2 regions of the Kocuria sp. CPCC 205258 genome follow, and region 1 is predicted to be linked to the other one. Evidence: riboswitches for the same ligand, from Rfam matches in the RefSeq annotation. Region 1 holds a riboswitch; the other holds the start of a gene.
What was found. A riboswitch is a leader RNA that binds a small molecule or an ion and turns the genes downstream of it on or off. The one in region 1 is predicted to bind cyclic di-AMP.

Region 1 (6,250 bases):
CTGAGCTACGAGGGCGACGCGAACAGTCTAGGGGGTCCCCCGGACCCCTGCTAACCGGCCCCGTTAGGATCGGTCGCATGCCCGTCTACATCGATCCGCCGCTCTGGCCCGCCCACGGGACGCACTTCTCGCACCTGGTCTCCGACACGTCCTACGAGGAGCTGCACGACTTCGCGGACCGGCTGGGCGTGGCCCGGCGTGCCTTCGACCGGGACCACTACGACGTGCCGGAGAGCCTGTACCGGCGGGCGGTGGCCGCGGGCGCGGTGCCGGTCGACGGGCGGCAGCTCACGCGCTTGCTCGTGCGCAGCGGGCTGCGCGTCCCGGCGCGGGCGCGCCCGGACCGGATCGCCCGGGTCCTGCTGCGGCGGTGGGCCGCCCGCTTCCCGGCGCACCCGGCGCTGGGCGAGGAGCTCGTGGACCGGTGGAGCGAGCCGCACCGGCACTACCACGGTCCCGCTCACCTGCTGGCGGTGCTCGAGGCCGTCGACCTGCTGCGGCCCGGCGTCGACCTCGATCCCGACCGGTCCTCCGCCCTGGTCCTCGCCGCCTGGTTCCACGACGCCGTCTACCGGGGCCGCCCCGGGGCGGACGAGCGGGAGTCGGCGGAGCTGGCCCGCACCCGGCTGGGCGCCGCCGGTTTCGCCGAGCCGCTCGTGGCGGAGGTCGAGCGGCTCGTCCTGCTCACCCTCGGGCACCGGGTCCCGGACGGGGACGCCGCCGGACGGGTGCTCCTGGACGCCGACCTCTCCGTGCTCGGCGCGGACCCGGACGGGTACGCCGCCTACACGGCGGGCGTGCGGAAGGAGTACGCGCACGTGCCCGGCCCGGTGTTCGCGCGGGCCCGGCTGGAGGTGCTGGAGGACCTCCGGGGCCGGCAGCCGCTGTTCCGGACCGCCGCGGCCCAGCGCCGGTGGGGTCCGGCGGCGGCCCGCAACCTCGACGAGGAGATCGACCGGCTGCGCGTGGCCGCCGAGGAGTCCCCGGACGCTCCCCCGGCGGACGCCGAGGTGCTGGTCATCACCGCCGTGTGCCTGCGGGACGACGACGGGGCGCTGCTGACGGTGCGCAAGCGGGGCACGGAGCGCTTCATGCTGGTGGGCGGCAAGCTCGACCCGGGAGAGTCCCCGGCGGCCGCCGCTGTGCGGGAGACGGCGGAGGAGGTGGGGCTGCGGCTGGACGCCGCCCAGCTGCGCCTGCTCGGGGTGTTCGTGGCGCCGGCCGCGAACGAGGCGGGCACGTGGGTGCGGTGCACGGTGTTCACAGCGCCTCTCACGGGGCGGCCGGTGCCGCTCGCGGAGATCGAGGAGCTGCGGTGGCAGCCCGTCGACGAGGACTCCGCCGGAGCGCTGCCCGCGGACCTGGCCCCGCTGCTGCGGGAGCACGTCATTCCGGCGCTGCGCCGCGCTCCCGAGGGTCCTCGGTCACGGTCGCAGCGTGCCGCCTCCGGTGGAGCAGGATCCCGGTGATCAGGCCGAGCACGATCCCGATGCCGCCGAAGACCGAGAGCCACATCGCGGCGTGCCCCACGAACGCGGCGACGACGAAGCCGGCCACGATGCCGGGCACCGCGCCGCCGATCATGCCGTAGGCCATGTAGGCGTACTCGCGATCGAGGCTCGTGCGGGCGTTGCGGCTGAAGTCGGTGGACATGGGCCCAGTCTATCGGCCGCCGGCGGGGCGCCGTGGTGGCCGGCGCGGTGGGCGCCGGGACGACAGCGGGTGCGCGGTTCCCGTCTGGCCGACCAGGAACCGCGCACCCGAAGCGGTGCTCTCGCGTGCGGTCAGCGCACGCGGACGAAGACGGGGCCGGAGCCCACGTTGACGCCGGAGATCGCGGTGGTCCCACCGTTCCAGCCGCCGTGGACGGCCTTGCCGCCACCGATGTAGACCGCGATGTGGGCCGCGCCCATGCCGCCGTCGGCGTAGTAGACGAGGTCGCCGGGCTGGGCCTGGCCGGCGGAGACCTGCGTGCCGAGGCTCAGGTAGGAGGCCGGCCAGCCGTGGTGGTTGATGCCGGCGGCGCGCAGCGCGTTGGTGACGAGCGCGGTGCAGTCCTGGCCCACGCCGAGCTGGCCCATGGCGGCGGAGGAGATGGTCGCGCCCTTGCCGGAGGCCGAGCTCTGCGGGGCGACGGTGCGCTGGGCGGCCGGAGCGGCCTGCACGGCCGGCTTCGGGGCGGGCGCGGCGGCGGGCTTCGGGGCCGGAGCCGCCTGCACGGCCGGCTGCGGAGCGGCGACCGGAGCGGCCTTCGGGGCCGGAGCCGCCTGCACGGCCGGCTTCGGAGCGGCGACCGGAGCTGGCGCGGCGGCGGCCTTCGGCGCCGGAGCGGCCACGGCGGGAGCCGCGACGACCGCGGTCTCGACCTTCTCCTTCTCGACCTTCTCGGTCTTCTTCTCGGTCTTCTTCTCGGTCTTCTTCTCGGCCTTCTTCTCGGTCTTCCGGTCGGACTCGGCCTTCTGCACGTGGGCGACGGGCTCGAGGGACACCGTGGGCGCCGCGGCGGGGGTGGCCGCGGCCACGGCGGACAGCGGGGCGTCGGCGGAGGCGTCCTGGGCCGGAACGGCCTGCACGGAGACGGTGGTGGCGAGGGCCAGCCCGGAGAAGGCGGCCACGGCGGCCACGGTGCGGGCCTTGCCGGAGAAGAGCGAGCCAATGCCGTTCGAGGAGGTCAGATCACGGGTCATGAGGAGTTCAGACGACTTTCTTTCGGAGCCGGGCCTGCCGGAGGGCGCGGGAGACAGCACGGATCACCCCGGGCAGTGCGCGGGGTGGACCGGTGTCCGGCAGGAGTGCGTTCCGGGATCGGGAACGACGGCCGGGCGAGCGGAGGAGGGGGGCGCCGTCCGGTCGGACAGCAGGCACCGCCGGGAACCGGGAGAGCGGTTCTCGGCGTGCGGGGTGGGGGGGGGGGGGGTGATCGGGTGCCGCCCGCGACGAGCGGGGTCGTCGCGGGCGGCGGACCGGATCAGAAGGTGTAGTAGCCGTCCAGCTGCATGGCGTTGACGGAGTGGACCTGGGTGCCCTGGGTCGGGTTGAGGGCGGAGATCATCTTGCCGCCGCCGATGTAGATGCCCACGTGGGCGCCGCCGTTCTGCGAGACGAGGTCACCGGGCTGCGGGTTGGCGGTGGGGGTGCCCGCCGCGAACTGGGACCAGGTGGTCCGGGGCAGGTCGATGCCGTTCTGGGCGAAGACCCACTGGGTGAAGCCGGAGCAGTCCCAGGCGCCGTAGGCGGTGCCGCCGTAGACGTAGCCCGCACCCTGCGCGGACATCGCGGTGCCCACGACGCCGCCGGCGGCCGGGGCGATCTCGGTGGTGGCGGTGGACTGCGGGGTGACGCTCGAGGTGGCGGCGGTCTGCTGCGGGGCCGGGGCCGGGGCCTCGTAGGCGGGAGCGGCGGGCTGCGCGGCGACCGGGGCCTGGTAGGTGTACGAGGAGTACTCGGCCAGCGAGGCGGAGGCCGGGGCCGAGTAGGCCGCGCCAGTCTCGACGGGGGCCTGGGCGAAGGCCTGGGCCGGGGCGACGGAGCCGATCATCGCGGCGCCGGCGGCGGCGGCGATGGTGGTGTTGCGCACGACGTGCGAGGTGGTCTCGGCACGGTGGCGGGCAGCGTTCAGCGTGAAAAGCGACATGGTTGAGTTCCTCCCTTTGCCTACGAGGTGAGCTGTCGGATTCGGGTGGGAGACACCCGGCCGCAGAACGCACGCGCTCTGACGACTTAACCCCAAGGACCCGGATCACCGGGACCGAAAATGGTTCCCCCGCTTCTGCCAAGCAGTTTCTGTGTAGAGGCCTCGGGCACCGGCAGAATTCGGCGATGTGCTCCGAGGGCGCCGATCCGACCAGTGATCGGCACGCGTTGAACAGTACATGACAGATTACGGAAGTGTCACGTTTTGATCACGACAGATAACAGCCGGACAACGCCTCAGGTTTCAATGCCATGCCATTGAGACGCGTGGGAAAATCAATTCGCACCTGTGACGAGCTGTGCAGTGCCTTCGAGCGCCCTGACAATCCGCCTGTCACCAGGGAAGCCGCGCCTCCGGGGTCCGGCCCGGGCCGGACTGGCCGAAAGTGGCTTGTGAACGTCCCCACACCCGGGACGAACCGTTCGCCGCCCGGCTCCGGGAGGCGGCGGCGCCTCAGGGAGCGAGGACGCGGATGGCCGCGGCGGTGCGCAGGTCGATCTCCGCGGACCGCCCCGTGGCCGCCACCTCGATGCGCACGATCTGACCGTCCACCCGGGCCGTGACCTCCGCCCCGGTGAGCACTCCCACGTCGCTCAGCACGCCCAGGAGGTCCGCGTCCGCCTGGACCACCTCCGGCAGCAGCGCCACGGTGTGCGACCCGTCCGGGTCGTGGCGGGCGGCGTCGAGCAGGGAGGGGTGCGCCGCTGCGGGGCTCTCCTCGACCCCGAGGGCGGCCAGACCGGGGATCGGCGTCCCGTACGGCGAGTACCGGGGGCTGTGCAGCAGGTCCACGAGCCGCCGCTCGACCTGCTCGCTCATCACGTGCTCCCACCGGCACGCCTCGTCGTGCACCTGGGCGAGGTCCAGGCCGATGACGTCGGCGAGCAGCCGCTCCGCCAGCCGGTGCTTGCGCATCACCTGCACCGCACGCTCACGGCCGGCAGGGGTGAGCAGCAGCGACCGGTCCTGGCCCACCGTCAGCAGCCCGTCCCGCTCCATCCTCGACACCGTCTGCGAGACCGTGGGCCCGGAGTGGTCGAGGCGCTCGACGATCCGCGCCCGCATCGGCGTGATCCCCTCCTCCTCGAGCTCGAGGACGGTCCGCAGGTACATCTCCGTGGTGTCGATCAGGTCGCTCATGCCTCAGTCATCCTTCGTCCGGCCGTCCCGGCCCGGGGATCCCGCCCGGTCCGGTCTTCCCGCACGAGCTTAGTGCGCGCGCCCTCCGGCCGCCCGGAGGGAGGAGGCGCCCGCGGGGCCCGCCGTCCGCGGGTGGGGCAGAATGGGCCGAGTCGCGAACGGCGCGAGCGGCCTCCGCGGCGGCCGTGCCCGTCGCGCACCACCCGCCGCACGTCACCCACGAGGGAGCGCCCGTTGCCCGCACACGTCACCATCCCCCAGCACCTGCTGCCCGCCGACGGCCGCTTCGGCGCCGGCCCCTCCAAGATCCGCCCGGCACAGGTCGAGGCCGTGTCGCGCGCCGGGGCCGGCCTGCTCGGCACCTCCCACCGCCAGGCGCCGGTGCAGGAGCTCGTGGGCTCGGTGCGGGAGGGCCTCGCGCAGTTCCTCGGCCTGCCCTCCGGCCACGAGGTGTTCCTGGGCCTGGGCGGGGCCACCGCGTTCTGGGACGCCGCCGCGTTCGGGCTGGTCGAGCGCAGGGCCCAGCACCTGGTGTTCGGGGAGTTCGGCGCGAAGTTCGCCCAGGCCACCGACGGCGCCCCGTTCCTGGAGGCCTCCTCGATCGTGGAGTCCGCCCCCGGCACCCGCCCGGAGGCCCGGGCGGAGGAGGGCGTGGACGTCTACGCGTGGCCCCAGAACGAGACCTCCACCGGTGTCGCCGCGCCCGTGCACCGGCCCTCCGGGATCGCGGACGACGCGCTGGTGCTGGTGGACGCGACCTCGGCCGCCGGGGGGATGGCCGCGGAGGTGGCCGCGGCGGACGTCTACTACTTCTCCCCGCAGAAGAACTTCGGCTCGGACGGCGGACTGTGGCTGGGCGCGTTCTCCCCCGCGGCGATCGAGCGGATCGAGCGGATCGGCGCCTCCGGGCGGTGGATCCCCGACTTCCTGCAGCTGACCACGGCGCTGGAGAACTCCCGGAAGAACCAGACCTACAACACCCCGGCCCTGGCCACGCTGGTGATGCTCGACGAGCAGGTCCGCTGGCTCAACGACCAGGGCGGCATGACCTGGGCCGCGGCCCGCACGAAGGCCTCCTCGGACCTGGTCTACGGGTGGGCCGAGGCCTCGTCCTTCGCGTCCCCGTTCGTGGCCCGCCCCGAGGACCGCTCCACCGTGATCACCACCGTGGACTTCGACGCCGCCGTGGACGCGGCCGCCGTCGCGGCGGTCCTGCGCGCCCACGGCGTGGTCGACGTCGAGCCCTACCGCAAGCTGGGGCGCAACCAGCTGCGGATCGCCACGTTCGTCTCCATCGAGCCCGACGACGTCGCCCGGCTGCTGGCCTGCGTGGACCACGTCGTCGAGCAGCTCCGCGGAGGAGCCGGGCGCTAGCCGGAGTTCTCGGGCGCGGAGCGCTCCGCGCGCAGCCGCAGC
Region 2 (6,250 bases), on a different contig from region 1:
CGCTCAGGAGCAGACCTACCGTGTCGGGCCCGTCCCGGTCACGTTCGTGGCCTCGGCGCAGTGGTACGAACTGGCCGAGACCCTGCTGTCGCAGATGCGCATCGGCCCGCTCTCCGCGGTGCCCGGGATGCGCTCCCGGCCGCTGGCCGCCGACGACGCCGCCGCGTTCGTCGCCGACCGTGCTCTGGAGCCCGGCGGCTCCGCGGCCTCCGACGACGCCGTCATCGCGGGGCCCGAGGTCCGCGACATGGCGGAGCTGGCCCGCGCGATCGACCAGCGCCGAGGCGGTCACGGGAAGGTCCTCCGGGTGCCGGTGCCGTTCACCGCTCTCGGCAACGGCGGCCTCCTGCCCCGAGGAGACTTCACGACCGCCCAGACCCGGTTCGAGGACTGGCTCCGCGGCACCTCGTGAGAAACGTGATCGCCGGCACTCACGGACTCGTTCCGGGCGGCACGATGAGCTCAGCCGGTACCCGTCGATCCGTGCGGTGGGGCATGACCCTGATCGAGGCCTTCCAACCCCGGACCGGAGCTTGAGTGGACGCCTTCGGGTAGGTCGGGATCGTGGAGCGATCAGGGTGGAGCGCAGTGATCGCGTACCGGATGATGCTGCAGGCCGCACGGATCGCGTGCTCGAGCTGGTAGCGGTGCACTCAGCGTCTCGGCAACGACTTCAGGATGGACAGCCGCTCCTCCTGGCCAATCAGGCCGCCCATGGGGGAGACCTCACGCATCTCGATGCTGCCGGGGTCGGTGGAGTCCAGGACCGTCCGTAGGGTCTCCACATCGCGGGTCTCCACGATGCGGCGCCAGCGGTCGAGGTTCTCCACGTGCGGATGCCCTTGCACCGAGCTGCTGAGTCGCTCGAGGTTCTGGAGGATCCGCGGTGTCCAGGAGGACAGGGTCTCTTCGTTCAACTTGGGGACCAGCGACCGGTGAAGGAGCAGGGTGCGCAGGCTTGACCGGTTCATCGCGGTGTCCTGGGACATGGCTCCTCCTCTCGTCCTGGTGACCGATTCTACCGTTGCGCATGGTGTCCGAGCGGACTGGTGGCTCATCTCTGGTACCCAGGTGAAACGTCCCCAGGCGTGGCCATCAGAGCATCACGTTGGCCGCGCTCTGGGAGAGATCAAGGTTGGGCTGATCCTCGGGGTCCTGTCCCGATCGACGGATGCCCCTGCTGCTACCCGATCGGTGTCGGCGGTCGTTCCCCGCCGAGCAGGGCGAGCACGTTCTCGGCGGCGAGCACCGCCATCGCGGTGCGCGTCTCCACGGTGGCGGAGCCCAGATGCGGTACCAGCACCACGTTGTCGAGCTCCAACAGCTCGGGATGCACCCGGGGCTCGTGCTCGTAGACGTCCAGCCCGGCACCCGCGATCCGGCCCTCGCGCAACGCGGACGCGAGCGCCGCTTCGTCGACGATCGGCCCTCGCGCGGTGTTGACGAGGTACGCCGAGTCCTTCATCGCCGCCAGCTGCTCCGCGCCGATCAGGTGGTGCGTGGCGGGCCCGTAAGGACAGTGCAGCGACACGACGTCGGAGACGGCCAGCAGCTCGTCGAGATCGACCCGCCGGGCGCCCAGCTCGGCGGCGATCCCGGGATCGCACTCACTGCGCGACTGGTAGACGACCTCCATGCCGAAGGCCTTGGCGCGGCGCGCGGTCGCCTGGCCGATGCCGCCCATGCCCACGACTCCGAGGGTCCTGCCCTGCAGGCCGCTGCCGAGCAGGAAGAACATGCCCCACTTCCAGGCCTGGCCAGAGCGGATGAGTCGTTCCCCCTCGCCGAGCCGGCGGGTCGCCATGAGGATGAGGCCGAAGGCGATGTCGGCCGTGGCGTCCGTGAGCACCCCGGGGGTGTTGGTGGCCACGACGTCCCGCTCGGTGCAGGCCGGCACGTCGATGTTGTCGTAGCCGACGGCGACGTTCGCGACCACCTTCAGCTGCGGGCCGGCGGCGTCGAGCAGCTCGGCGTCGACGCGTTCGGTCAGCAGGCTCACGACCGCGTCGGCGCCGGCCACCCGGCGCAGGAGTTCCTCGCGGCCGATCGGCTCCGGATCCGGCCAGGCGTCGACGTCGTGCTCGACGCGGAGCTTCTCGATCGCGGCGTCGGGCACCCGTCCCGTGACGACGACCCGGCTCATGCCGACTCGATCCACTGGCACAGGCGGCCGAGGCCGTCGCGGATATCGGGGACGTCGATGCCCGAGTAGGCGAGCCGGATGTACTGCCGGTCCTCGCCGGGCTGGCGGCGGCCGAAGTGCTCTCGCGTGCAGAAGGAGACGCCGGTCTCGTGCAGGGCCGCCGTGGCGAAGTCGCCGACCGCCGAGTACCCCATGCGTTCCATGGCCTGGGTGACGTCGGGGAATAGGTAGAACGTGGACTGCGGCACGGCCACGTGCATGCCGGGGGTGGCGTTCACGAGCTCACAGGCGGCGTCCCGGCGCTCGCGCAGGACGTCGAGCATCTGCTGCACGGGCTCTTGCGTACCGCGGAGTGCCTCGATGCCGGCCCACTGCACGTAGTGCGTGGTGCAGGACTCGTCGTTGGTGTTGAGCGTGCTGAGCACCTTGGCGAGCTCGACCGGCGCGACGGCGCAGCCGAGGCGTGAGCCGGTCATGGCGAACTTCTTGCTGAACGTGTAGAGGATGACGGTGCGCTCGGCCATGCCGGGGAGCGAGGCGATCGAGCTCGAGACCCCCTCGTAGCGCGTCTCGAAGTAGGCCTCGTCGGAGAGCACCCAGAGATCGTGCTCCTGGGCGAGCTGCGCGACGGCCTCGCGCTCGGCCGCCGTCGACTCGGCCGAGATGGGGTTCTGCAGGTCGTTGTAGATGATGGCGACCGTGTTCGGGGTGATCGAGGCGCGCACCTGGTCGAGGTCGATGGCGAAGCCGTCCTCCGTGGGGAGGTAGCGGTACGGCACGGCCGTGCCACCGAGGTACTCGATCTGCGACTCGTAGATCGGGAAGCCGGGGTTCGGGTAGAGCACCTCCTGGCCGGGGTTCATGACCGCCTGCAGGAACTTCGTGATGACGGGCTTCCCGCCCGTCATTACGACGACGTTCTCGGGGCTGAGGTCGATGCCGCGACGCGAGCCGATGTCCTCGGCGAGGGCCTCGCGCAGCTGCGGGATGCCGGGGCCGGGGCAGTAACCCGTGTAGCCGTCGGCGATGGCCCGGTCCATCGCCTCGATGATGTGCGGAGCCGTCGGGATGTTGATGTCGCCGAGGTGGAAGGGGTACACACGGTTCCCTCCCGCCTTCCAAGCGGCCGCGGCTTGCGCGACGCTGAAGGCGGTCTCGGTGCCCAGCCGGTCGAGCCGGTGCGCGAGTTGTCGCATGCCGTTCCACTCCTCGTCGAGTTGGCGATCGATCCGCTGGCGGACCCGGGTCGAGCATACGACTCATATATCAGGCTGGGAAGAGTGGGCTCCAAATGGTTTTCGCGGTGGACCTTGCCGCGAGGCTCCCCGCATCCGGAGGTCGCCTCTAGTGGATGCGGGGAGTGCGGTTCCGTCTGGACGGCCGGGAACCGCACTCCCCGCTCAGGTGCATGGGGTCAGCGCACGCGGAGGTAGACGGGGCCGGAGCCGACGTTGACGGTCTGGATGACCGTCTGGTTGCCGTTCCAGCCGCCGTGGACGGCCTTGCCGCCACCGATGTACACGGCGATGTGGGCGAAGCCCATGCCGCCGTTGGCGTAGTAGACCAGGTCACCGGGCTGGGCCTGGGCGGCGGAGACCCGGGTGCCGAGCTTCAGATAGGAGGCCGGCCACCCGTGGTGGTTGATCCCGGCCGCGCGCAGGGACTTGGTGACCAGGGCGGTGCAGTCCTGGCCCACGCCCAGCTGGTTCTTGGCGGCGGCGGCGATGGTCGCGGCCTTGCCGGACTGGGACTGGATGCTGATCAGCTGCTGGGGGGCTGCGGCGGGGGCGGCCTGGGCCGGTGCCATGCTGCCGAACGCCAGGGCGCCGCCGGCGACCGCCAGGATCGCGGTGCGTCCGGGGCGGAACGAGCTCTGGGCGCGGTGGCGGGGCATGCGGGACTGGAAAATGGGCATGAGTGATGTCCTCCCTCTTGCCTGCGAGGTGAGCTGTCGGATGCGGGTGGGAGACACCCGGTCGTCAGGGCGGGGGCCCTGACGACTTAACCCCTAGGTCCCGGGGGAGGGACCGTTCATGGTTCCCCCGCTTCTGCCGAGCGATGTGTTCTGGGGGCCCCGGGCACCGGCAGAATTCGGCGATGTGCACGGGGATACCGGTCGGTGAGGCGACCGGCACGGAGAGAACACTAATCGAAAGATAACGGAAAAGTCTCGCTTTGATCACGGGCGTGTCTCGGCTCTTATGTCGGCCCAGCAGGGCACCTCCCCACCCAGGCGAAGTGGTTCGGTAAGAGGTGCCGCTGGAGATCCCCGGGACGCCTCAGTTCGAGACGAAAGTAGTCTTGACCTGGGGGCTCTGCATTGACCATGCCGATGGGCGAGAACTCCCCTGCCCTGGAGCGGATTGTTCGGTGGCGACCTTGAAACATGGCGCGCTAGTTTGCCGGGAAAGCTTCAAAGCTTCTGACCGCCGGCGTCAGCTGTCATATCCATCCGGCGCAGCAAGAATGATTTCTAGTACGCCCCGACCCCATTCGTAAATTCACAAAAAGAAATACCCGTGTCGGTGCAAAGTGCACTACGCACTTCATATGGATTTGGGTGATGCCATGATCCCAATGCGGGTCTGAACCGCTTTCCTCTTCATCGGCATGCCTAGGGTGGCGGGATGGATGCCTATTTGGAGAAGTCGCCGAACGCCGGTCGGATGGGCAAGGCTGCGGAATACCTCGTCGCCTCGTTCTGCATCCTGGTCAGTCAGGGCCGGCTGAATGTCTCTACCTCGATGGTTGATGACGAGGGGGTGGATCTGGTGTTCCATCAGCGCGGCGGGACGGCGACCCTGGCGGTGCAGGCCAAGGCGAGGATGCTTTCCGGAACTGTGGTCGCACGTGGACGTTTCCAGGCGTTCGTGCGGTCCCAGACCTTCACGCCTCGCAGCGACCTGGCGTTGCTGTTCGTGGCCGTGGACGACGAACACGGTCAGCTGCGCCAGGCATGGTTGGTGCCCAGCGATGAGTTCGACAAGCGCAAGGGCACGCCCACCGCACAAGGGCGGTATCGCTTCTCTGCGTCCCTGAAGCCGGGGACGCAGGATCAGTGGTCGCCGTACCGGCTCGAGCCTCTGGAGTTGCCCGAGACGATCCTGCGGTCCCTGGACGGACTGGAGGCCTCTGACCGGTAGATTCGACGGTGCCCCCAGTGCAGTCCAGTTGTAGGAGTTGAGCCCGGTGACGACGTCGGTCCATGAGGTGATGGAAGCGTTCCGTCAGGAGCGCACCAACTACGACCGGGGAGCGAAGTTCGAGGAACTGATGGTCCGGTACTTTGAGCTGGACCCGATCTACTCCTCGACCTTCGACCGGGTGATGCGCTGGTCGGATTGGGAGGGCCGCAACGGCCAACCCGACACCGGCATTGACCTGGTGGCCCGCCACCGGGGGGATGGGTCGTGGACGGCGATCCAGTGCAAGTTCTACGAACCCCACCACTACGTGTCCAAAGCGGACATCGACTCATTCCTGGCCGCCTCGGGCAAGGAAGGGTTCTCCAACCGCATCATCATCTCCACCACCGAGCACTGGGGCGGCAACGCCGAGGAGACGATCAAGAAGCAGGCGATCCCGGTGCAGCGGATCGGGCTCTCGGAGATCGCCGCGGCCCCGATCGACTGGCACGTGGCCTGGCCGGCCGAAGACCAGCTCGAGGTCGATCTCAAGCCGGCCGCCAAGCACCAGCCGCGCCCCCACCAGCAGGAGGCGATCGAGAAGGTCACCGCCGGCTTCACCGCCCACGACCGAGGCAAGCTGATCATGGCCTGCGGCACCGGCAAAACCTTCACCTCCCTGAAGCTGGTGGAGACCATGGCCGCCGCCGCCCGTGAGCAGGGGCGGGCCGGGGCGTTCCGGGTCCTGTTCCTGGTCCCCTCAATATCCCTGATGTCCCAGACGCTGCGGGAGTGGACCGGCCAGACCGCGATGCCGATGGCCTCTTACGCGGTGTGTTCGGACACCAAAGCATCCCGTGCGGCCGAGGACATCTCCACGGTGGACGTGGTCATCCCGGTGACTACCGATGCCACTAGGCTCGCCCACGCCATCGCCGGTGAGGTGGGGGAGCCGGAGGTCTCGGTGGTGTTCTCCACCTAC

Region 2: linked by a shared signal. The riboswitch ahead of RF644_RS03845 (NlpC/P60 family protein) and the one ahead of RF644_RS11120 (C40 family peptidase) in region 1 are both predicted to bind cyclic di-AMP.

The regions. Positions count from the first base shown of each region.
Region 1 covers NZ_JAVKPS010000005.1:232,379-238,628, forward strand. The annotation lists tRNA gene RF644_RS11100 (tRNA-Arg) at 1-15, opposite strand, end outside; gene RF644_RS11105 (DUF4031 domain-containing protein) at 78-1,469, shown strand; gene RF644_RS11110 (hypothetical protein) at 1,387-1,653, opposite strand; gene RF644_RS11115 (NlpC/P60 family protein) at 1,785-2,687, opposite strand; gene RF644_RS11120 (C40 family peptidase) at 2,969-3,634, opposite strand; cyclic di-AMP (ydaO/yuaA leader) riboswitch at 3,640-3,829, opposite strand; gene RF644_RS11125 (metal-dependent transcriptional regulator) at 4,148-4,834, opposite strand; gene serC (phosphoserine transaminase) at 5,069-6,208, shown strand; gene RF644_RS11135 (MFS transporter) at 6,205-6,250, opposite strand, start outside.
Region 2 covers NZ_JAVKPS010000002.1:126,170-132,419, reverse strand. The annotation lists gene RF644_RS03865 (SDR family oxidoreductase) at 1-412, shown strand, start outside; gene RF644_RS03860 (hypothetical protein) at 654-989, opposite strand; gene RF644_RS03855 (2-hydroxyacid dehydrogenase) at 1,184-2,143, opposite strand; gene RF644_RS03850 (pyridoxal phosphate-dependent aminotransferase) at 2,140-3,339, opposite strand; partial or broken gene RF644_RS03845 (NlpC/P60 family protein) at 3,558-3,893, opposite strand; cyclic di-AMP (ydaO/yuaA leader) riboswitch at 4,064-4,250, opposite strand; gene RF644_RS03840 (hypothetical protein) at 4,771-5,286, shown strand; gene RF644_RS03835 (DEAD/DEAH box helicase) at 5,333-6,250, shown strand, end outside.